4 regions of the Kitasatospora sp. NPDC058406 genome follow, and region 4 is predicted to be linked to each of the others. Evidence: riboswitches for the same ligand, from Rfam matches in the RefSeq annotation. Region 4 holds a riboswitch; each other region holds the start of a gene.

Region 1 (5,676 bases), on a different contig from region 4:
CGCCGGACTTGTTCCCGACGGGCCGGGAATCCGCGGGGAACCGTCGGTGGAAAACACTGGAACAGGCCCCTCCGGACGTATGCGTGAGAAATCTCGTATCACAGGATGGACGGACGCGTGTGCGATCCCACCGCCCTGGATAGCCTCCTCCCATGACACTCGGAATCCCTTCCAGACGAACCGATCACGCGGCATCCGTCCGCGAACTCCTGGCCACCGGTCGGCGTTCCTTTTCCTTCGAGTTCATGCCGCCGCGCAGCGCCGCGGCGGAGGCCGGCCTGTGGAACGCGATCCGCAGGCTGGAGGCTCTGGCACCCACCTTCGTGTCGGTGACGTACGGCGCCGGCGGGTCCACCCGGGAGCGCACGGTGAACGTCACCGGGCGCATCGCGCAGGAGACCACCCTGACGCCGACGGCCCACCTGACGGCCGTCGGCCACAGCGTCGCGGAGCTGCGGAACATCCTCGGGCACTACGCCGACCAGGGGGTCCGCAACATCCTGGCCCTGCGGGGCGATCCGCCCGGCGACCCGCTCGGCCCCTGGGTCCGCCACCCCGCAGGCGTGGCGTACGCCGCCGACCTGGTGCGGCTGATCAAGGAGTCCGGCGACTTCTGCGTGGGTGTCGCGGCCTTCCCGGAAATGCACCCCCGCTCCCCGGACTGGGATTCCGAGATCCGTTTCTTCATCGAGAAATGCCGAGCCGGCGCCGACTACGCGATCACCCAGATGTTCTTCGACGTGGAGAATTACCTGAGATTCCGGGACCGCCTCCTGAAGGCAGGATGCTCCGTTCCGATCATTCCGGAGATCATGCCGGTGACCACCATCCGGTCACTCGAACGCATTCCCACCCTCAGCACCGCGGCCATTCCGGCGCATCTCGCCGAGCGGATGCTCGGCGAGCGGCACGATCCCGCCGCGGTGCGCGCCGTCGGAATCGAGTACGCCACCGAAATGTGCCGCCGTCTCCTGGCCGAGGGCGCCCCCGGCCTGCATTTCATGACCATGAACTTCTCCACGGTCACGACGGAGATCTACCAGAACCTCGGCCTGCCCGAATCCGGCTGAGGGACACCGCCTGGGGCGGGCGCGGCCGGAGTGCCGCGCCCGCCCCGGGCCTCCCCGCCCGGCTCAGCGGGCCAGGTCGTCCCGCAGGCGACGGGCGGCGGTGACCAGGCTCTCCAGCGAGGCCCGGGTCTCGGTCCAACCGCGGGTCTTCAGTCCGCAGTCGGGGTTGACCCAGAGCCGCTCGGCCGGAATCGCCGCGAGCCCGGCACGCAGCAGTTCCACCGCCTCGTCGGCGCTCGGCACACGCGGGGAGTGGATGTCCCACACGCCCGGCCCGACCTCGCGCGGGTAGCCGGCCGCGGCCAGCTCACCGGCGACCTCCATGTGCGAACGGGCCGCCTCCAGCGAGATCACGTCGGCGTCCAGCTCGTCGATGGCCGTCATGATCGCGCCGAACTCGGCGTAGCACATGTGGGTGTGGATCTGGGTGTCGACCCGCACGCCCGAGGTCGCGAGGCGGAAGGCGACCGTGGCCCAGTCCAGGTAGGCCGGGCGGTCGGCGGAGCGCAGCGGGAGCGTCTCGCGCAGCGCCGGTTCGTCGACCTGCACGACGACCGCGCCGGCGGCCTCCAGGTCGGTGACCTCGTCGCGCAGGGCGAGGGCGACCTGGAAGGCCGTGTCGGCGAGCGGCTGGTCGTCCCGGACGAAGGACCAGGCGAGCATGGTGACCGGCCCGGTGAGCATGCCCTTCACCGGACGGTCCGTCAGGTCCTGCGCGTAGCGGAACCAGTCGACGGTCATCGGGTGCGGGCGCGAGATGTCACCGGCCAGCACCGGCGGGCGGACGTACCGGGTGCCGTAGGACTGCACCCAGCCGTGCCGGGTGGCGAGGTAGCCGGTGAGCTGCTCGGCGAAGTACTGGACCATGTCGTTGCGCTCGGGCTCGCCGTGCACCAGGACGTCCAGGCCGGCCTTCTCCTGGAAGGCGATCACCTCCCGCACCTCGGTCCGGATGCGCTCCCGGTACGCGGCCGGGTCGATCCGCCCGGCGGTGAGGTCGGCCCGGGCCACCCGCAGTTCGGAGGTCTGCGGGAACGACCCGATCGTGGTGGTCGGCAGCAGCGGCAGGCCGAGGCGGGTGCGCTGGGCCTCGGCGCGCTCCGGGTAGGCCTGGGCCCGGCGGGCGTCCGCCTCGGTGACGGCCGCGGTGCGGGCCCGCACCGCGGGGTCACGGGTGATCGGGGAGTTGGCGCGGGACGCCAGGTCGGCGCGGTTGGCGGCGAGTTCGGCGGTGATCGCGCCGGTGCCCTCGCGCAGGCCGCGGGCGAGCAGGGCGACCTCGTTGGCCTTCTGCCGCGCGAAGGCGAGCCACCGGGCGATCTGCGGGTCGAGGTCGCGCTCGGCGGCGGCGTCCAGCGGGACGTGCAGCAGCGAGCACGACGGGGCCACGTCGACGGTGCCGGCCAGCCCGAGCAGGGTGGCCAGGGTGGAGAGCGACTTCTCCAGGTCGTTGATCCAGATGTTGCGGCCGTCCACCACACCGGCGACCAGCCGCTTGCCCGGCAGGCCGCCCGCGGCGGCCAGGTCGCCCAGGTTGGCGGCGGCCGGGCCGGTGAAGTCCAGGGCGAGGCCGTCGATCGGGGCCCTGGCCAGCACGGGCAGCGCGGCGCCCAGGCGGTCGAAGTAGCTCGCGACCAGCAGCTTGGGCCGGTCGGCGAGGGCACCGAGGTCGCGGTAGGCGCGCGCGGTGGCGTTCAGGTCCGCGGGGGTGCGGTCCTGGACGAGCGCCGGCTCGTCCAACTGGACCCAGGCGGCGCCGGCCTCGTGCAGGTCGGCGAGGAGGGCGGCGTAGACGGGCAGCAGCCGGTCGAGCAGGGTGAGCGGCTGGAAGTCCTCGGGGACGCCCGGGGCGGGCTTGGCGAGGAGCAGGTACGTGACCGGGCCGACCAGCACCGGACGGGCGCTGTGGCCGAGGTCCAGGGCCTCGCGCAACTCCGCGACCGCCTTGGCGGAGTTCGCGGTGAAGACGGTGTCGGGGCCGAGTTCGGGCACCAGGTAGTGGTAGTTGGTGTCGAACCACTTGGTCATCTCCAGCGGCGCGACGTCCTGGGTGCCGCGCGCCATGGCGAAGTAGCCGTCCAGCGGGTCGGCCTCGACCGCCGCCCGGTGACGCGGCGGGATCGCGCCGACGGCGACCGTGGTGTCCAGCACGTGGTCGTAGAGCGAGAAGTCGCCGGTGGGCACCTCCTGGACGCCCGCCCCGGCGAGCCTGCTCCAGTTCTCCAGACGCAGGTCGGCGGCGGTGGCCAGCAGGGCGTCGGCGCTCACGGCGCCCTTCCAGTACCCCTCGATCGCCTTCTTGAGCTCACGGCCACCGCCCTGGCGGGGGTATCCGTACACGGTGGCCAGGGTTGCCGCGGCTGCGGACTTCGCTGTCAAGGGACTCTCCTTCGCGAGCCTGTCTGTGGCCCCGGTGACGGGACGGAGGCGCGAAGGGGTGACGAACCGGGCGGGACCGCGTGCGCACGAGAAGCGCCGGATCCGCCTGGTATGTACGCCGACCCGCCCACGAGGTCACCGGGATGTCCGCGCGCGAACGGGTCGCGTGCGGGCAACGGGCAGGTCTTCGGACTCGTGGACACGCCCGCCCGAAAGGGCGGACACCTACTGGCCGTCGCTTCCCAGACCCGACCGGGCCCAGTGCGTATGACGGCGGTCGTTCCCACTCACCGCTGCGGGGCAGTCCCGGATTCCCACCGGGTTCCCTCTTACGACGCGCCTGCCTGGTGGGCAGGGCGAACCAGCTGCCCGCCCAGCTTAGGACGAATCCGGTACCGGGAGAACACAAGGACACCAGGACGTCCACATCCTGAGACGCCGCCAGGGCCCCGGACGGGCGGCGGAGGGCCGGACGGCACAGGACAGGACAGGACCGGACCGGCCGGTGCGGGTGCCGGCCCGCCGTCCCGGAACCCCGCGCCCCGGCCGTGCCGCTACTCGTCGGAGAGCACGAAGGTCCGACCGCACCCGGGCGTGGACCGCAGGTGACCGGGCACGGGTCCCCGGACGCGGCCGGCCCGGTCGCGCTCGGCGCCCAGCACGACGGCCGCGTGGACGGCGCGGGCGGCGCGGGATCCCCAGCGGGACCGGGGGCCGCCGAACGGCTCCGCCTCCCGGCCGGGACCGGTCCGCCGCACCGCCACGCAGACCGCGTCCGACGGCGTCCCCGAGCAGTCGTACCCGGCTTCGAGCAGCGCCTGGACCTTGGCCTCCGTCACGGTGGCCACGAGGTTGACGGCGGCCGCGTCCGAGAGGGCCACCGGAACGACGACCACGATGTTGATCGTGCCGGGAACGAGCGCGTCGCCGGGCGCGTCGCCGTCGGCGGGCGCCGACGCCCAGGTCGGCACGCCGATTCCGGTCGTCACCACCGCGGTGACGCCGTGGTCGCGGGCCCAGGTGAAGGCGTCCACCCGGGCGGCGGTCATCAGCCCGACGCCCGGACCCCGCAGCCCCAGGTCCTCCGCCAGCTCGGCCAGGTGCCGGTCCGGGTCCGTCCTGCCGTACCCGGCCCGGACCTGGGCGTTGACCAGCCACTCCCGCTCGCCCAGGCCGCCGCCCAGCACGGCGCTGCTGAGCATCCGCCAGCCGGGTCCGGCCCGCCACACCAGGAGATGGCGGCACTCACCGTCCTCCGGGCGGCCGGACCGCTCGATCACCACGGGGTCGCCGAAGACCCCGTCGTCCACTCCGGGAGGGCCCGCCTGCTGCTGCGGGATTGCCATGAACGATCCACCTTCGGGCACGTGGGTGAGCGGCCGACCGGCCAGGCGATCAATCCTAGGCACAGGGCGACGCCGCACGGATCGACGGAGCCCCCGGCGGACGCCGGACCCCGTGCCGGGCGAGCGGGCACGGGGTCCGGCGGTCGGTGCGCAGGTGCCGGTCGGTTCGGCCGGGGTGCGCCGGTGCCGGTCGTGCGGCCGACGCGGTCGGTTCGGCCGGGGTGCGCCGGGGTGCGGTCAGCCGTTGGCGGGGGGCGTACCGCCGAGGGCGAGGGCGTCGGCGGCGATCAGTCGGGCCCGGTCGGCGGGGACGGTCCGGCCGGACTGGTTCTCGGCCCACCGGGCGAGCGGCCCGTACTGGCCCTGGCCGAGCATCACGGTCAGGGTGGCGACGGCGTTGCGGTCCGCCCCCGAGGTGAGGACCAGCGAGGCCAGACCGGTCGGCGTGGCCGCGACGGTGAACTCGGCCGTCGTCTCGGCCCGCCCGCCGGGGCCGGTCGCCTCCGCCCGCAGGGTGTGCCGGCCGAGCGCGAGCGCCGTGGTGTCGAGCGCGGTGCCCGGCGTGAGCTCGGCACCGTCCAGGGTCAGCCGAACGGAGTCGGCGCCGCGCGCCTGCACCGCGGTGACCGGCTGCTGGGCACGGTCCAGGGCGGCCCCGGCGGCCGGGGAGGTGATCGCCACGGTGGGTGCGGCGGGCGGCGCGACGGCGCCGGCCTGCTGCCAGGCGGCGTTCCAGCCGGCGAGCTCCGCCGGACGGTTGGTGATGATGCCGTCGACGCCGGCGGCCTCCAGCGCCTTCCACCGGGCGGCCGCGTCGACCGTCCAGACGTTGACCGCGACGCCGGCCGCGTGCAGGTCCTTCACCACGCCGAGCCGGGCGG
Region 2 (5,676 bases), on a different contig from region 4:
ACGCCGGGGCGACGGCCAAGCTGCTGCTCGCCGTCGAGGTTCGCGGCGAGAACCCGACCGCCTTCGGCGGCGTCGACCTCCCTGCCCGGCTCCGCTCGCTCCAGAGCCCGAGCGGCCGCTTCTCCGACCGGTCCCAGTGGGGCGACTACAGCAACGCGTTCGGCCAGTCGCTCGCGCTGATCGCGCTCAAGCGCACGCCCGGTGGTGCTCCGGCCGCCGCCGTCGACTTCCTCGCCGACAGTCAGTGCGCCGACGGCGGTTTCCCGGTCTCCTTCGGCCAGGCCACCTGCGCGAGCGACGCCGACGCCACCGCGCTGGCCGTCCAGGCCCTCGCCGCGACCGGCCGCACCGCGAAGGCGAACGCCGGGCTCGGGTGGCTGACCGGCCACCAGAACGCCGACGGGGGCTTCGCGGCGGCCGGAGCGACCACGTCCAACGCCAACACCACCGGCCTCGCCACCCAGGCCCTGTTCTCCGGTGGCCGCTTCGGCGCCGGCCTCAAGGGCTGGAGCAGCCTGGTCAAGCTCCAGCAGGGCTGCTCGGCCGCCCCCGCCGTCCGCGGGGCGGTCGCCTACGACGCGACCGGCTTCAACCCGGGCAACGGCGCGCGGGCGACCGCCCAGGCCGTCCTCGGCCTGGCCGGCACGCCGCTGGCCACGCTCTCGGCCGCCGGCGCGCGTCCGGCCCCGCCCACCCTGGCCTGCCCGGCACCGGCCACCCACTGACCGTCCGCGACCACCCGAGGAGCACTTCGATGATCGACACTCCCACCCGGACCCGACCGGTCCGCCGGACGCTCGGCTCGGTCGCCGCCGCGGCGGCCCTCACCGCCGGGCTGCTCGGTGCCTCCGCCGTCCACGCTCCGCAGGCCCGGGCGGCCGCCTGCACCGGCACCACCGGCGTGACCGTGGTCGTCGACTTCACCGCAGTCGGTGGCGGCATCCAGACCGGCTGCGCGCTCGGCGACCCGGCCAGCGGGCTCGCCGCGATCACCGGCGCCGGGTTCTCCTACTCCTTCCACCCGCGCTTCCCCGGCTTCGTCTGCAAGATCAACTCTCTGCCGACGACCTGCACCAACCCGACCGGCAGCGCCTACTGGTCGTACTGGCACGCGCCGCACGGCGGCCCCTGGTCGTACAGCAGCCTGGGCGCGGGCAGCTACGACCCGGCGCCCGGCGAGGTCGAGGGCTGGTCCTTCGGTGCGGGTGCCCAGCCGGGCATCACCGCTCCCTGACGCCGACACGCCGACACCCCCGGCACGCCGGCGCCCCGGTCCTCCGCGACGGAGACCGGGGCACCGGTGTGCCGGGGGTGTGGTCAGGCCGTCCGGTGCGGGTGGAACCCGCGGCCGGTCTTGCGGCCGAGCAGGCCGGCCGCGACCATGCGGGACAGCAGCGGCGGGGGAGCGTAGAGCGGCTCCTTGTACTCGGCGTACGGCGATTCGGCGATGGCCTGCACGGTGTCGAGCCCGATCAGGTCGGCGAGGCAGAGCGGGCCCATGGGGTGGGCGCAGCCGTGGACCATGCCGTCGTCGATGTCCTGCGCCGTGGCGTGCCCCGCCTCGGCCATCCGGATCGCGGACAGCAGATAGGGGACGAGCAGGGCGTTGACCACGAAGCCGCCCCGGTCGCGGGAGCGGACGACGTGCCTGCCCAGCACCTCCTTGGCGAAGGTCTCCACCCGGTTGAGCACGGTGTGGTCGGTGTGCAGCGAGGAGACCAGCTCCACCAGCGGCATCACCGGGGCGGGGTTGAAGAAGTGCAGACCGAGCACCTGCGAGGCGCGGCCGGTGGCGATCCCGAGCCGGGTGACCGGGATGGCCGAGGCGAGACCGTCCGCCACCGCCTCAGCACCCTCCAGCGGCCGGGACTGCGCGGGGTGCCGTTCTCCTTCGTCCGGGTCGACCGTGCCGGGAACGTCTCCGAGCGGCAGTCCGCCACCGACTTCCACTTCTCGCGCACCGGCGGCACCTGCCCGCTCTGGAACGTCTACGAGACCTTCGCCGCCCCCGGCCGCATCCACGTCCAGGTCGCCGGCATGCCGGACGGACGGCGCTACCTGTGGACCGCCCGCGCCGTCACCCGTTCACCCGGGGGCTGGGGCCGCCCGGGCAAGACCTTCGCGATCGGGCTCGGCTGCGAACTCCGCCACGCCCACCGGCTGGTGTACTCCGCCGGCCTCGACCTGGGCGACGAGGGCGCGGCCACCCCGATCGGCCTCGGGTGCAAGGTGGGCGAACGCCCCGCCTGTCCGCAGCGTTCCGCGCCCGCCGTCGGCGTCCCGCCGGTGATCGACGAGCACACCAGCACGTTCGTGCCGTATCCCGCCCGCGCCGAACCGGAGGGGCGGGCGGCCGACGCCTGAGGGCGGCCCGGGGCGCGGTGGCCGGGCACGGGGAGCCCGCGCCCGGCCGGGGGGCCGGCCGCGGGTCAGCTGCCGTAGCGCAGTGACACGGTGTCGCCGACGTGGACGACGGTGGCCCGGGTGGCGCCGGTGGCGGCGGCACCGTCCAGGCTCACCTTCCAGGTCGACGCGCCGCTGTTGGCGGTGCCGTTGACCGCGGTGATCGTGCCGCTGCCGGTGGACGGCGTGACCGACGTGACGCAGCCGCTCGGTGTGGCGGTCGCGGCGGCGTCGAGGACGGCGCCCAGGGTCGTGGTGGCGCCGGTCGGGGTGAGGGTGACGGCGCAGACCTTCAGCGGGGCGGTGCCGTTGTCCACGACGAGGGCGAGCCGGGCGGCGGTGCCGGAGGTGAAGCCGGTGGTGGCGGCCCAGGCGGGCTCACCGGCCGCCGTCGGCGCGGGCGGGGTGGCGGTGAACCCGCCGCCGGCCACGGCGCGCAGGCCGTCCACGGAGGCGTAGGGGGACGGGGTGGTGTCGGTGGGCAGGTACTTGAAGCCGCCGCCGGGCTTGAACTGCTGGGCGATCAGGAAGTCGATCGGGGTCTTGCCGGTGCCGCTGGTGAAGTCGACGCCCTGCGCGTTGATCCCGCAGGCGTTGAGGCCGGACACGGCCCAGCCGTTGGAGTCGGTGTTGGCGCCCCACATCGAGTTGAAGGCGCCGGAGGCGACGAGCTTGCCCTTCAGGAAGTTCTTGGCCGCGACGACGGCGGAGTCGGTGTTGGGGACGCCGCCGCTGCACAGCGAGGCCATGGCGGCGCCGGTCATGTCGATGTCGCTGCCCTGGCCGAGCGCGACGGGGTCGCCGGCGGCCTTGCTGTAGTTCCAGCCGCCGTCGGTGTGCTGGTTGGCGCGCACGGTCGCGACCGAGGCGTCCAGCAGGGCCTGCGGGACGCGCTGCCCGCCGCCCTGGGTCCTGGCGCCGCCGAGGGCGAGCAGCCCGAAGACCGTGCCGTTGAAGTTGGCGGAGGGGCCGTAGTAGCCGGGCTCGGCGGTCTGCCAGTAGGCGACCAGGTCCGCGACGAGGTTGCGGCTCGGCCCGACGCGCGCGGGGTCGATCCCCGCGGCGTACGCGTTGAGGGCGCCGCGCTCGTAGTCGGTGACGACCGGCGAGGCGCCCGGCCAGGTGGCGGCGGCGAGCTGGTTGCGGTAGACGAGCCGGGCGTTCTTGGTGGCGTCGCCCCCGGGGGTCACGTCCGCCGCGGCCGTACCGGCGGCGGCCAGCGCGCTGAACGCCCACTCGTTGGAGAGCCCGCCGCCGGTGACGTAGCTCCCGTCCGCGGCCTGGAGGGACTTCAGGTAGGTGACGCCGGTGCTCTTCGAGGTGGCTATCTGGGCCGGGGTCGCGGTCGCGTGGGCGGGGACGGCCGACAGCACGAGGGCGCCGGCGGCCAGCGAGACGGTCACCGCGGAGGCGGCGCGTGAGGAGGCGAAGCGCGAGGAGGCGGGAACGGGCACGGAACGGCTCCTTGGTGTGGCGGGCGCCGATCCGGCCCCGGCCCCGGTGCCCGGTCGGGCGCGCGGCGGCTGGGGCGGCCGCCGCCCGGATCGCGTGGGCTGGCTTTCGCTGATGCTGCGCGGCCGGGCGGGCATTCGGGCTCGGGCCGGCACGGTCACCGCCCCACACCGCTGCGCGTCAGCCCCGGATTCACACCGGATTCCCCCGCTCGGCCACCGCGGACGCTACCGCACCGGCGGGGCAGTCACGAGGTGGGGAAGGAGACATGACGCTTCGTTGACGCCGACTCCGCGAGCGTGGTCTGATGAAATGCTTTTTCATCCTCGGCAGTCAGGGGAAGCCGGTCCGATTCCGGCGCTGACCCGCAACCGTAGACCCGCCCCACCCCGGGCTGGTGAGCCGGAATGCCTGCGCCGGGGCCTTGTTCCAGGAGTGCTTGCGTCGTCGTGGACTACGACGCGGTCAGAACGGCCCCGCGCGAAGGAGGCCGTCGGCTGCGCTGTGGCATCCCGACGACTGATCAGGGAGTCGCCGGTGAGGGCCAGCAGCAGTCGTACGAGTCACAGAGCCCGGGGGTTCACGTCCCTGGTGGCCACCGGTGCCGTCGCGATCGCCGCCGGCGGCACGGTCCTGCTCGGACACCCCGGCAGGGCCGCCGCGGACCCGATCGAGGAGTGCACCGCCACCACCGGAGCGATCGTCGCCGTCGACTTCGGCCACTGGGGCGGCGGAGTCGTCCGCGGCTGCGACGCCCACCCCACGACCGGGATGAACCTGCTGCACAACGCGGGCTTCACCACCACCGGCACCGAGCACGACGGCCCCGCCTTCATCTGCCGGCTCGGTAACGGCGCCTTCGCCAACGGCACCCAGTACCCCGCCGTCGCCGAGGAACCCTGCGTCAACACCCCCCAGGCGACGGCGTACTGGTCCTACTGGATCGCCGAGCCCGGCCAGGCGACCTGGTCCTACAGCCGCTACGGCGCCGGCACGCAGAAGCCCAGGCCCGGCGAGGTCGAGGCCTGGGTGTACGGCGGCACCGACATCGGCGGGACGAGCGGAGCGCCCTCCTTCACCCCGGACTCCGTCCGGGCCAGGAACACCGGTCCGTCGCCGTCCGCCTCCGCGTCGCCGTCGGCGTCGCCGAACCCGACCCTCCCGCCGCCCGCGGGAGACCCCGCCGCCGCGGCGGCCTGGCTGGCGGGCCGCCTCGTCAACGGCGAGTACATGGGGAACTGGGCCTTCGAGGGGGCCGACTTCCCCCGGACCGCCCTCACCGCGACAGCCCTGGCCGCCGCCGGGACCCAGGACCCGGCCCTGCGCAAGGTCGTCGCCTACCTCGCCGCCCACACCGACGCCTTCCTGTACCCGGACGGGCCGAGCGGCAAGCCCGACTCCAAGGCCGCCGCGCTGCTGGCCCTGGTCGCCGAGAGCACCGACGGCAACCCCCGGGACTTCGGCGGCCGCGACCTGATCGCCGCGCTCACCGACCACGTGTGCGTCGCGGCCGGCGAGAACGGGGAGTGCACCGCGGCCGGGGACTTCCACGGTGCGGCCTCGCCCTGGGTGCAGGCGTGGGCCGTGATCGCCCTGCAGCGCGCCGGCGTCACGCCGCCCGCCGCGACGCTCGCCCGCTTCACGGTCCTGCAGTGCGCCGACGGAGGCATCGCCGGCTCGATGATCGTGGCCGGCGGCCACTGCGAGTCCGACCCGGTGGCCACCGGCCTCGCCGTCCTCGCCCTGCGCCCGGCGGCCGGCTTCGAGCCCACCGCGAAGAAGGCCGCGGACCAGCTCGCCGCGAGCCAGCAGGCCGACGGC
Region 3 (5,676 bases), on a different contig from region 4:
GGCGGGACCGAACGGATCGTCAGGATCTGGGACACCTCGACCGCCGAGGTCGTCCACCGGCTGACCGACCTCAACGGATGGGTGCTCGCGCTGCGCTTCGTCGCCGACGGCACGCAACTCGTCGCCGTGGACGGCGACGGCGAGGCGGGCCTCTGGGACGTCCGGACGGGCGCGCTGCTGGCACGCTCCCACCGGCTCGGTTCCCGGTCGGAGACGGGCGCAGCACCCGGTGCGCCGGCGGCCCCCTGGCAGCAGGAGGCCGCCCGCCACGACTGGAGCCGCATCGCGTGCTCCTGTCGTCGGGGAGCCCGCCACGTCCCGGAGGACTTCGCACGGCTCATGGCCGCGCGGACGCCCGAGGAGGCGTCGGGACACGGGCTGGTGGGCGACGTCGAGTCCCAGGGCTTCCTCTCCGAGGCCTCCCTGCCGTTGGCCTCGATGCTCCTCCTGGCACTGGAGCACGAGCAGCTGTCGGCGCCGGCCCGCTACCGGGTGCTCGACCTGCTGATGGCGTGCGTGGAGGGTGAAGCCGACCTCAGCGCCTCGGCGGCCGGCCACCCCGACATCGAGGAGGAGTGCTGCGACGCGGTGCGGCGCGGGATCCCGCTCTTCTACGAGGAGTTGGCCGCCGGGAGCACGCCCGGTGCCGGCGAGCCCGCCTACCTCATCCTGCGTGCCCTCGGCGAGGACACGGAGCGGCTGGACGGCATCCGGAAGGCCGGTCTCGGGTAGGCGTTCCCTGAGGTGTGCCTCGTGATCCGGGGGCCGGGCGGTGATGCCGACCGGCCCCCGGATCATGTTCGAGCGGTCCCGCCAGGTGGCCGCCGGCCGATCCCGGAGGCGGCCCGGAAGGCCGGGTGGGAGACGAAGGGCAGTGCCCCGGGCGCCGGGGCCGACGCCGACCACGAGCCCCGGAAACTGCTCGGCGACGCCGACCGACCGTTCTCGGCCACCCGGGCGCGCTCGCCGACGAACCATCCGAACGATCGCCCCAGGTACCGGCCGACACCGACCTGACCACGCCTGATACCTTGCAGTGGCCATGGTGTTCGGGAAACCGGTCTGAGTCCGGTGCGGCCCTCGCCACTGTTGCCGCGGAGTGCCGCGGCCCTCGCTGACCGGCTCTGCCAGCGGTCAGGGCCACTGGGTCGGCTGGAAGAGCCACCCGGGAAGGTCGGCTGCGGCGTGTCGATGCGGAAGCCAGGAGACCGGCCACGGCGCGACATGTTCCACGAGGGTTTTGGAGAACACGTGCCCAGCGCTCTGCCGTACCCGTTCCGTTCCATACGTTCCGCACGTCCCGTAGGTGCCGCAGGTCCCACAGGTCCGGTGCGCGTCGGCCGCGCGGTCGCGGCCTTCCTGTTCACCGGTGTGCTCGGCGCCTGCGCGGGCGCCCCCGCACCCGACGCGCCCAGTGCGACGGCCGGCAGTGCCGGGCCGGTCACCGTGAACAACTGCGGGACCACCGTGACGGTCGGCGCGCCGCCCGAGCGGCTGGTGACGCTCAATCAGGGTGCCACCGAGGTGGCCCTGGCCCTCGGCCTGGAGTCCCGCATGGCCGGTACCGCCTATCTCGACAATGCCGTCCCGGAGAAGTGGAAGGCGGCCTACGACTCCGTGCCGGTGCTCTCCAAGGACTACCCGACGAAGGAGAAGCTCCTCGCGGCGCGGCCCGACTTCCTGTACGCCTCCTACTCCAGCGCGTTCACCGACAAGGTCGCGGGCACCCGGGACGAGCTGGGCGGCCAGGGCATCCCGTCGTACCTGTCCCCGTTCGGCTGCTCGGACAAGAGCCAGGTGCCGCCGCCGACCTGGCAGGCGATGTGGGGCGAACTGAACGACGTCGCCAGGGTCTTCGGTGTCACGGAACGGTCCGCCGCGATCCAGCGGCAGCAGGAGCAGCAGCTGGCCCAGTTCACGGCGACGGCCGCGGGCAAGGGCCTGAAGGTCCTGTGGTTCGACTCGGACACCAAGGCACCGTTCGTCGGCTCCGGCCACGGCGGGCCTCAGCTGGTGCTCGACGCCGTGGGGGCCCGCAACGTCTTCGCAGACCTGCCCGGTGCCTGGCAGAACGTGAGCTGGGAGAAGGTCGTCGCCGCGGACCCGGACGCCATCGTGCTCGCGGACGCCGACTGGGACACGGCCCAGTCCAAGATCGACTATCTGCAGGGCGACCCGGTGCTGAGCAAGCTCACCGCCGTGCAGCGCAAGGCCTTCGTGGTGGTGCCGTTCTCCGAGTCGACCCCCGGTGTGCTGCTCGCCGACGGTGCCGCCCGGGTGTCGGCGGGACTGGGCCGACTGCACCCGGGATCATGACCGCCACGTCCCCTCCCGCCGTGCGGCTCACCGGTCCGGGCCGCACGGCGGCGGCCCTGGCCGTCGCCGCGGCCCTGCTCCTGGCCACCGTGCTCCTCGGTCTGGCCGTGGGCTCGCACCACGAGCCGGTCCGGACGGTGATCGACGTCGTGGTGCGCCGTCTCGGGCTGGGCGACCCGCACGTGACGCTGCTGGACGACCAGATCGTCTGGCAGTTGCGGCTGCCCCGGGTTCTGGGAGCGGCTGCCACCGGCGCCGGTCTCGCGGTCTGCGGTGCCGTGCTGCAGACGCTGACCGGGAACGACCTGGCCGATCCCTTCCTGCTCGGGATCTCGGACGGAGCCGCCGCCGGCGCGGTCACCGTGATCGTCCTCGGGGTCGGCGTGTCCGGCGCCGTGGGAACGGGCGCGGTGGCGACGGCGGCGTTCGCCGGCGCCCTGCTCGCGGCCGTCGTCGTGCTGGCCCTGGCCGGTGCGCGCACCCGGACGCTGCCGACCACCCGGACCGTGCTCGCCGGCATCGCCGTCGGGCAGATGTGCGGGGCCTACACCTCGTTCGCCGTAATGGTCCTCGGGGACCGCGACGCGGCGCGCGGTGTCATGGAGTGGACGCTGGGCTCGGTCGCCGGCGTGCGGTGGCCCACCGCCGTCTTCCTGACCGCGGTCGCGCTGGCCGGGGTCACGGTCCTGGCATCCTCGGCCCGCGACCTGGACGCCTTCGCCTTCGGCGAGACCGCCGCCCGCTCCCTCGGCGTCCACGTCGAGCGGACCCGCTGGGTCCTCGTCGCCGTCGCTGCGCTGGTGACCGCGTGCCTGGTCGCCCACACCGGCGTCATCGGGTTCCTCGGCCTGGTCGTACCGCATGTGGTCCGTCTCGTCTGCGGCCCGCGCCACGCCGTCCTGCTGCCCGTGTCGGCGCTGACGGGTGCGTCGCTCCTGGTGGGCAGCGACATCCTGGCGCGCTCGGTCCTCCCCGACCGGGAGATTCCCGTCGGCGTCATCACGGCCGGGCTCGGAGCACCCTTCTTCGCCTGGCTGCTGTGGCGCCAGGGCCGGGCCGACGGGAGGGGGCGGTGACGGTGACACACCCCGTCGAGCTGCGCGCGGAGGGACTTCGTGTGCGCATCGGCGGAGCCACCCTGCTGGACGCGGTGTCGCTCACGTTCGGCCCCGGCCGGATCACGGCCCTGCTCGGGCCCAACGGCGCCGGGAAGTCCACCCTGCTGCGCGCGGTCGCCGGACTGACCCGTCCGAGCGCCGGTCGGGTCCTCCTGGACGGCGAGGACCTCCACGCGCTCACGGCCCGCCGACGGGCCCGACAGGTGGCCTTCCTGGAGCAGCAGGCGGACACCCGGCTGTCGCTGCCGGTCCGTCAGGTCATCGAGCTCGGCCGCACCCCGCACCGCAGCCGCTGGCCCGTGCCGGCGAACACAGCCGCCGACGCCCACGAGCGGGCCGTGTTCGCCGACGCCGTGGCCGCAGCCGACGTCGGCCATCTGCTCGACCGCTCCTGGCCGACGCTGTCGGGTGGCGAGCGGCAGCGGGTCCAGCTCGCACGGGCGCTGGTGCAGGAGCCCGGCGTCCTGCTGCTCGACGAGCCCACCAACCACCTCGACCTGCGCCACCAACTCGGCTTCCTCGAAACCGTCCGGGGGCTGGGCATCACCACGGTGGCGGCCCTGCACGACCTCGAACTCGCCGCCGCCTACTGCGACGAGGCCGCCGTCCTGCTCGACGGCCGCCTGGTCGCCCACGGGACCGGTCCCGAGGTGCTCACCTCGCCCATGATCGCGCGCGTCTACGGCGTCGACGCCACCGTGGAACGCCACCCCCGGCACGACCGACCGCACATCCGGTGGAACGGACTGCTCCACGAGAGGAAGACGCCATGACCTCCCCGGTCCCCGAAGCCAACGCCCGCCGCGGCGCCGCACTCCTGGTCGGCATGTCGATCGCGGAAGCCGTCCGCCGTGACGAACTCCTCAGGACAGCGGCCTCGCACCGGGCCTCGATCGCGTTCCTGCAGCAGGCCGACCCCTCGTTGTCGGCCGAGCTGACCAGGCTGGCCGACGCGGGCACCGAGACCGTGGTCGTGATCGGCGTCCGGCTCACGGCCTCCGGCCCGGCCCAGTCCTGGCTGCGGCGGATCGCCGCGCACTGGTGGCGCGAGCGCGCGGGCCACCGCCCCGAACTCCTCGTGGCGACCCGCCTCGCCGCTTCGCCCGACGAGGTCGCCGCGGTGGCCGCGACGACGAAGGCCGTCACCGGCAAGGAGCCCGGCCTCACGTCCGCGGCCTGGGAGGACGTCACCGGCCACCGGCACCAGGTCCTGGTGTGCCGCGGCCCGCGCTGCGCGGCCCGGGGTGCCGAGGAAGGCCTGCGCGCCCTGGTGCAGAAGCTGACCGAGCAGGGTCTCGGCGACGACGACGTGCTCGTGACCCAGACGGGATGCCAGTTCCCGTGCAACCAGGCACCCGTCGTCAGCGTGCAGCCCGACGACGTCTGGTACGGCGGGGTCGACCCGGCTGTCGCAGACCGCATCGTCACCGAGCACCTCGCCGGCGGACGACCGGTGGAGTCCAACCGGCTCCCCCGCCACCGGAAGGAGCAGACGGGCCACCACGGCTGATCGCGATCACCGGCACGGGAGCGGGGCCGCGCCCGCGCAGAGCCCCCCGAAGGCGTGGGCGAGCGTCGCGCCTGCGGCCCCGCAACGCAGCCGCGCACGACTCGACCCCGCCTGCGCGCCTTCGGCGGGGTCGAGTCGTGCGCGGCGGGGAACTGCCCGTCAGACCGCCGGAGCGGGGACGGCCGTACGGTCCTCGGCAGGCGCGGCGGGGGTGAGGGCCCGCTGTGCCAGGGCTCCGAAGACCAGGGCGAACCCGGTCCAGAGCACGACCTGCAGACCGATCGAGGCGAGCCGGAAGTCCCACATCAGCCCGGCCGGGAAGCCGTCCGGGATCGCGTCGTCGTTGGACGGCAGGACGACGGCGAGCACGGCCATCACCACGGCGTAGCCGAGACCGGCCGCGACAACGGCGTTCCACGTGCCCAGACGCGGGGCCAGGCGCTTGCCGAGGATCACCGCGGCGACGCCGATCAGCACGCTGAGGGCGATCATCAGGAAGAACAGCGCCGTGCGCTTCCCGATGGTGTCCGGATTGCCGACCGCCGGCGGCATCGCCGGGTACTTGAGGAACGGCACCAGGTAGATCGTGGTGAACGCGGCGCCCGCGACCAGCGCGGCGGTGGCCCGGGGGCCGAACCGGCCGATCCGGCCGAGGGCGAAGCAGAACGCCAGCGCCGCGACGCCGCCGACGGCGACGCCGTACACCAGCACCCCGGTGGCGAGGCCGGCCGT
Region 4 (5,676 bases):
CCCTGTGCGCCGCGCCCGGTGCCGTCGACGGCGAACAGCCGGGTCCGGTACGGGTCGCCGGCCGCGACGGGCGCCGACTCCCGGGCGGGGGAGGGGTGCTGGGCCGGGACGGGCTGCGGGAGTGCCGGGTCCTCGTCGGGGGAGGTGGCGTCGGCGCCGGCGGGCGGGCCGTCCGGGCCGGTCGGCTCGGGGGCGCCGCCACCGCCGTCGGGGCCGGGTCCGTCGCCCTCGGGGCCGTCCGGGCCGTCCCCGGGGTCCGGGTCGGGGTCCTCGTCCGACTCCCGGGCCTCGGCCCGCCCCTCCGCGAGGGCCTCCTCCTCGTCCTGCCGGGCCTGCTCCTCGCGGGCCTCCTCCTGCTCCTGCCGGGCCTGCTCCTCCAGCGTCCGGTCCAGCAGCTCCTCGTCCAGCCCGGGCGCGTCGAAGGGGTTGCGCCGGCGCCGGTGCGGCAGCGCCAGCTGTGCGGCCTTGCGGACGTCCTCCTCCAGCACCTCGGTGCGCCCGGACCAGGCGGCCAGCGCGACGGCGGTGCGCGCCATCACGATGTCCGCGCGCAGCCCGTCCACCTCGAACGCGGCGCAGACGGCGGTGATCCGGCGGAGTGCCGCGTCGGTCAGCTCCACCTTCGGCAGCAGCTCCCGGGCGGTGGTGATCCGCAGGGCGAGCGCCCGCTCGTCCTCCTCGAACCGGTCGGCGAAGCCCGCCGGGTCGGCGTCGTAGGCGAGGCGGCGGCGCACGACCTCGGCCCGCTCCACCGGCTCCCGGGTGGCGGCGATCTCGACGGTCAGGCCGAACCGGTCGAGCAGCTGCGGCCGCAGCTCGCCCTCCTCCGGGTTCATCGTGCCGACCAGCAGGAACCGGGCCGCGTGCCGCACCGAGACGCCCTCGCGCTCGACGTACGAGCGGCCCATCGCGGCGGCGTCCAGCAGCAGGTCCACCACGTGGTCCTGGAGCAGGTTGACCTCGTCGATGTAGAGCACGCCGCGGTGCGCCTGCGCCAGCAGGCCCGGCTCGTACGCCTTGACGCCCTCGGCGAGCGCCCGCTCCAGGTCCAGCGAGCCGACGATCCGGTCCTCGGAGACGCCGACCGGCAGCTCGACCAGCCGGGCCGGTCGCGAGGACGCCCCGGCGCCGGCGTGCGCGCCGTCCGGGCACTGCGGGTCGGGCGCGGCCGGGTCGCAGGCGAAGCGGCAGCCGTCGACGGTGGCGATGGACGGCAGCAGGCCGGCCAGCGCGCGCACCATGGTCGACTTGGCGGTGCCCTTCTCGCCGCGGACGAGCACCCCGCCGACCGCCGGCGAGACCGCGTTGAGCAGCAGCCCGAGCCGTAGGTCGGCCATGCCGACGATCGCGGTGAACGGGTAGCGGACGTCACTCATGATTCTCGCTCACGATTCTCCCCAAGGGGCCCCGGGCGGCAGGAACGGCAGCGATCCGGCCGCCGGCACCCCGCCTTCGATCAGCTTCCACAGTGCGTCGGTGTCCGCGTGTTCCTCGATCAGCTCCCCCAGTCGGTCCAGCCGGGCCTCGCGCGCCGCCGCGAACGAGGTGTCCGGCGCGGGGACGAACGCCCGGCCGGCCGATGCGGCGACGTCGCGCAGCAGTTCGCGCCGGAAACCGTCGTTCTCCAGCGCGCCGTGCCAGGTCGTCCCCCAGACGGAGCCCACCCGGCAGCCGTCCAGGAAGGGGGTGCCGCCCTCGACGGTGACCACGCCGTGGTGGATCTCGTAGCCCTCGACCCGCTGCCCGTACGCCTCGCCGACCGGCCGGCCCAGCACCTTCTCGACGCCGAACCGGACGTGCGTCGGCAGCAGGCCGAGCCCCTCCACGGTGCCGGCCTTCGACTCGACCTCGTCCACGACGGTCCGCGCCAGCATCTGGTAGCCGCCGCAGACGCCGAGGACGGGACGGCCCTGCGCCGCCCGCGCCTTCAGCGCCGTCTCCAGGCCGCGCTCGCGCAGCCAGGCGAGGTCCGCGACGGTGGCCCGGGTGCCGGGGAGCACGACGAGGTCGGCGTCGGCCAGCTCCTCGGGCCGGGTGGCCCAGCGGACCAGCACCCCGGGCTCCTGGGCCAGCGCGTCCAGGTCGGTGAAGTTCGACAGCCGGGGGAAGCGCACCACGGTCACCCGCAGCACGTCCGCGCCGAGCGGCCCGCGGCCGGCCGTGCGGTCGACCACGGTGGACAGGTCGAGCGAGTCCTCGGCGTCCAGCCAGAGGTCGGGCAGCATCGGCAGGGTGCCCAGCACCGGGCGGCCGGTCAGCTCGCGGAGCATCTCCAGCCCGGGGGCGAGCAGCCGCGCGTCGCCGCGGAACTTGTTGACGAACCAGCCGGCCACGTGCCGCTGGTCCTCGGCCGAGAGCAGCGCCAGCGTCCCGTACATCGCCGCGAACACCCCGCCCCGGTCGATGTCCCCGACCACGACGACCGGCAGCCCGGCGGCGGTGGCCAGGCCCATGTTGGCGATGTCCCGGTCCCGCAGGTTGATCTCGGCGGGCGAGCCGGCGCCCTCGCAGATCACCACGTCGTACCGGCGGCGCAGGTCCGCGAGGCACTCCAGGGCCCGCTCCAGCAGCACCGGCTTGCGGTCGCGGTAGTCCAGCGCGCCGACCTCGGCGACCGCCCGGCCGAGCAGCACGACCTGGCTGCGGCCGTTCGCGCCGGGCTTGAGCAGCACCGGGTTCATGGCCGCCTCGGGCTCCACCCGGGCGGCCTGCGCCTGCATCGCCTGCGCGCGGCCGATCTCGGCGCCGTCCGCGGTGACGAAGGAGTTCAGCGACATGTTCTGCGCCTTGAACGGCGCGACGCGGACGCCCTGACGGGCCAGCCAGCGGCAGATGCCGGCGGTGACCACGCTCTTCCCGGCGTCCGAGGTCGTCCCGGCGACCAGCAGTGCGTTGCTCATGCCCCACCCCTTCTCCTGCTCAGGGCCGCCCGGAGCAGCAGATGCCCGGCGACCGTCGTACCCAGCGCCAGCGCGCCCACCCGTCGGGAGAGCACGCAGGCCCGCTCGATGTCGTCCACCCCGACCGGCCGGAGCCCCTCGCCGAGCACCGGCCGGTGCTCGACGCGGTCGCCGTACCGGAGCGTCCCGCCCAGGCGGACGCCGACCGCACCGGCGAAGGCCGATTCGGCCTGGCCCGCGTTCGGGCTGGGGTGTGCGGAGCCGTCCCGCCGCCAGACCCGCCAGGCGGTGCGCGGTTCGGGCGCGGCGGCGACGGTCAGCAGCGCGGTCAGCCGGGCGCCCGGCCAGCCGGCCACGTCGTCCAGCCGCGCGGAGGCCCAGCCGAACCGGGCGTACCGGGGCGAGCGGTGGCCGACCATCGCGTCCAGGGTGTTGACGGCGCGGAACGCCAGCAGGCCCGGTGTGCCCGCGAGCCCGCCCCAGACCAGCGCGTTGACCACGGCGTCGGCGGTGTTCTCGGCGACCGACTCGACCACCGCGCGGGCCAGCTGGGCCTCGTCCAGGGTGCTCGGGTCGCGGCCGCACAGGTGCGGCAGCCGCTCCCGGGCCGCCGTCAGGTCGCCCGCGGCGAGCGAGCGGCCGATGGTCCGGGCCTCCCGGGTCAGCGAGGTGCCGCCGAGCACGGTCCAGGTCGCGGCGGCGGCCAGGGCGGCCCGCCCGAGCGGCCGGCGGCCGAGCAGCCGGTCGGCGGCCACGGCGCCGGCCGCGACGGTGCCCACGCAGAGCGCGGTGTAGGCGGTGCCGGTGGCGCGGTCGTCGCGCCAGATCCGCCGTTCCAGCCGGTTCGCGGCGGTGCCGAAGACGGCGACCGGGTGGCCGCGGCGAGGATCGCCGAGCCGGGTGTCGGCGAGGTATCCGGCGACTGCGCCCGCGGCGAACGCGGCGGCGCGGGTCAGCGGACGCACGGCGGGGTGCGGTGGCGGGTCGTCGCGGCCGGGGCAGGCTGCATCGCGTGGGTGTCCTCACTCAGGGTCCGCGCCCTGGATCGACGTACCGGGGGCGAGAGTCTCCTGGCTTCCGGGTCGGACGCACGCCCGGGCCTTCCAGCGGCTTCTGACGGCTCGCCGTGGCATTGTCCGGACGTGCTCCCCGGTGACAGTGGCGGGACCGCGCCGGACTCGCACCGGCTTCCTCTGCTTGCCTCCGTATGGCTGAAGGATCCCATCACGCCCCCGAACCGGGAGTCAACCGAGGTCACGGAGCGTTCGGTCACACCGCCGGTCCTCGCGCGGCCCCCGCCCCGGCCCCGCACGGGCCCGCCCCGGAGGCTCGCGCCCCGGTGTGACGTTGCTCCCGATCTGACACGGACGGCCGTGTCCTACTGGCCACCGGCCGCCGCCGCTAGTGGACTGGGGCCAGAACACCCTCCGGCACCGGGACTTAACTGCGGGGAGCGAGTATGCGTTGGGGAATCGCGGCCACCGTGGCCGCCGCCGCCGTCGGTACGGGGGCGGCCGTGCTGGTGATCGGCCGGCGGGCGTCCGAGCGGATGGTCCACCCGGCCGTCGCGGCCCGGGCGAGGTCCGGCCCGGTGCAGGTCCTGACCCTCGGCGCGGGGCGGGTCGGCTTCACCCGCGGCCCGGAGAGCGAACGCCCCGGCCGCTGGGCCGTGGAGTGGGGAGAGGACGGGCACGCGGTCGTCGGCGAGGTCCTGCACAGCGACGGGAAGGGCGTCACCCGCCGCCTGCTCCGGGCGGACCGGGGCACCCTCACGCCCGGTACCGAGGTCCGCTTCACCCCCCGGGTCCATCTCGGGGACCCGACGACCGCGCTCGGGATCCCGTTCACCGAGACCGCCGTCGAGGGCGAGCTGGGTGCGCTGCCCGCCTGGCGGCTGGACGGCGCGCGGGGCACCTGGGTGATCCTGGTGCACGGCCCCGGCGCCGACCGCTCCCAGGCTCTCCCGGTGCTCCCGCTGCTCCGGCGGCTGGCCCTGCCGGTGCTCGCCGTCAGCTACCGGGGCGACGCGGGTGCGCCGGCCTCCCCGGACGGCCTCGGCCACTTCGGCGAGACCGAGTGGCGCGACGTCGAGGCGGCGATCCGGCGCGCGCTGGACAGCGGCGCCGGCAAGGTCGTCCTCTACGGCTGGTCGCTCGGCGCCACCACGGCCCTGCAGGCCGCCGCCCGCTCCGGCTGGGCAGGCTCGATCAGCAGCCTGATCCTGGACTCGCCGGTGCTGGACTGGCCGGCCGGCGCGCGGCGCGGTGCGGCCCGGGCCGGCTACCGGGGCGTGGCCGCCGAACTGGGCGCGCTCGCCGCCGAGGGACGCACCGGCCTGGATCTGGCCGACTTCGCGCGCCTCGCCGACGGCACCGACCTGCGGGTCCCCACCCTGGTGCTGCACGGCCCGGACGACCCGGTGGCCCCGTTCCGCGCGGCCGAGCGCCTCGCCGGGAGGCGCCCGGACGTGGTCAACCTCCAGGCCTTTCCCGGCGGTGACCACGCCGCACTCTGGAACACCGACCCGGAGCGCTACGAGGAGACCCTCCGCCGTTGGCTCACGCCCTTCCTCTGAGCGCGCCCGGCCCGGTCCACCCGGCCGCGGCGGCTCCCCGGTCGCCGCGGCCGCTTCCCCTCTCCCTTTCCTCCCCGCTTCCCCTTCCCTCCCTCCCCGGTCACGAGTGGCATGGACCCGCCACTAAGATCAAGCCAGTCGGTTTGGCCTCTGTTGCCCGATCTTGTGGAGGCCCCGCGCCCGCCGCCCGGCCCGCGCGTG

Evidence for each region. Region 4 has a riboswitch for cobalamin ahead of ACFWOG_RS02295 (cobalamin biosynthesis protein). Riboswitches for the same ligand answer to the same signal wherever they lie in the genome.
Region 1: it holds a riboswitch for cobalamin, as region 4 does, so the genes downstream of both, metE (5-methyltetrahydropteroyltriglutamate--homocysteine S-methyltransferase) here and ACFWOG_RS02295 (cobalamin biosynthesis protein) in region 4, are expected to answer to the same signal.
Region 2: it holds a riboswitch for cobalamin, as region 4 does, so the genes downstream of both, ACFWOG_RS28360 (prenyltransferase/squalene oxidase repeat-containing protein) here and ACFWOG_RS02295 (cobalamin biosynthesis protein) in region 4, are expected to answer to the same signal.
Region 3: it holds a riboswitch for cobalamin, as region 4 does, so the genes downstream of both, ACFWOG_RS12850 (ABC transporter substrate-binding protein) here and ACFWOG_RS02295 (cobalamin biosynthesis protein) in region 4, are expected to answer to the same signal.

Annotation. Positions count from the first base shown of each region.
Region 1 covers NZ_JBHXKE010000077.1:25,018-30,693, reverse strand. The annotation lists gene metF (methylenetetrahydrofolate reductase [NAD(P)H]) at 153-1,070, shown strand; gene metE (5-methyltetrahydropteroyltriglutamate--homocysteine S-methyltransferase) at 1,134-3,449, opposite strand; cobalamin riboswitch at 3,610-3,830, opposite strand; gene ACFWOG_RS17345 (adenosylcobinamide amidohydrolase) at 4,004-4,795, opposite strand; gene ACFWOG_RS17340 (glycerophosphodiester phosphodiesterase) at 5,033-5,676, opposite strand, start outside.
Region 2 covers NZ_JBHXKE010000173.1:14,877-20,552, reverse strand. The annotation lists gene ACFWOG_RS28385 (prenyltransferase/squalene oxidase repeat-containing protein) at 1-725, shown strand, start outside; gene ACFWOG_RS28380 (flagellar hook-length control protein FliK) at 755-1,234, shown strand; partial or broken gene ACFWOG_RS28375 (3-hydroxyacyl-CoA dehydrogenase family protein) at 1,318-1,875, opposite strand; partial or broken gene ACFWOG_RS28370 (short-chain fatty acyl-CoA regulator family protein) at 1,810-2,364, shown strand; gene ACFWOG_RS28365 (hypothetical protein) at 2,430-3,857, opposite strand; cobalamin riboswitch at 3,987-4,063, opposite strand; cobalamin riboswitch at 4,136-4,289, shown strand; gene ACFWOG_RS28360 (prenyltransferase/squalene oxidase repeat-containing protein) at 4,447-5,676, shown strand, end outside.
Region 3 covers NZ_JBHXKE010000051.1:16,845-22,520, reverse strand. The annotation lists gene ACFWOG_RS12855 (WD40 repeat domain-containing protein) at 1-732, shown strand, start outside; cobalamin riboswitch at 1,027-1,232, shown strand; gene ACFWOG_RS12850 (ABC transporter substrate-binding protein) at 1,330-2,316, shown strand; gene ACFWOG_RS12845 (FecCD family ABC transporter permease) at 2,313-3,392, shown strand; gene ACFWOG_RS12840 (ABC transporter ATP-binding protein) at 3,389-4,207, shown strand; gene ACFWOG_RS12835 (ferredoxin) at 4,204-4,944, shown strand; gene ACFWOG_RS12830 (CbtA family protein) at 5,104-5,676, opposite strand, start outside.
Region 4 covers NZ_JBHXKE010000005.1:65,322-70,997, reverse strand. The annotation lists gene ACFWOG_RS02305 (putative cobaltochelatase) at 1-1,376, opposite strand, end outside; gene ACFWOG_RS02300 (cobyric acid synthase) at 1,386-2,900, opposite strand; gene ACFWOG_RS02295 (cobalamin biosynthesis protein) at 2,897-3,865, opposite strand; cobalamin riboswitch at 3,964-4,095, opposite strand; gene ACFWOG_RS02290 (alpha/beta hydrolase) at 4,360-5,475, shown strand.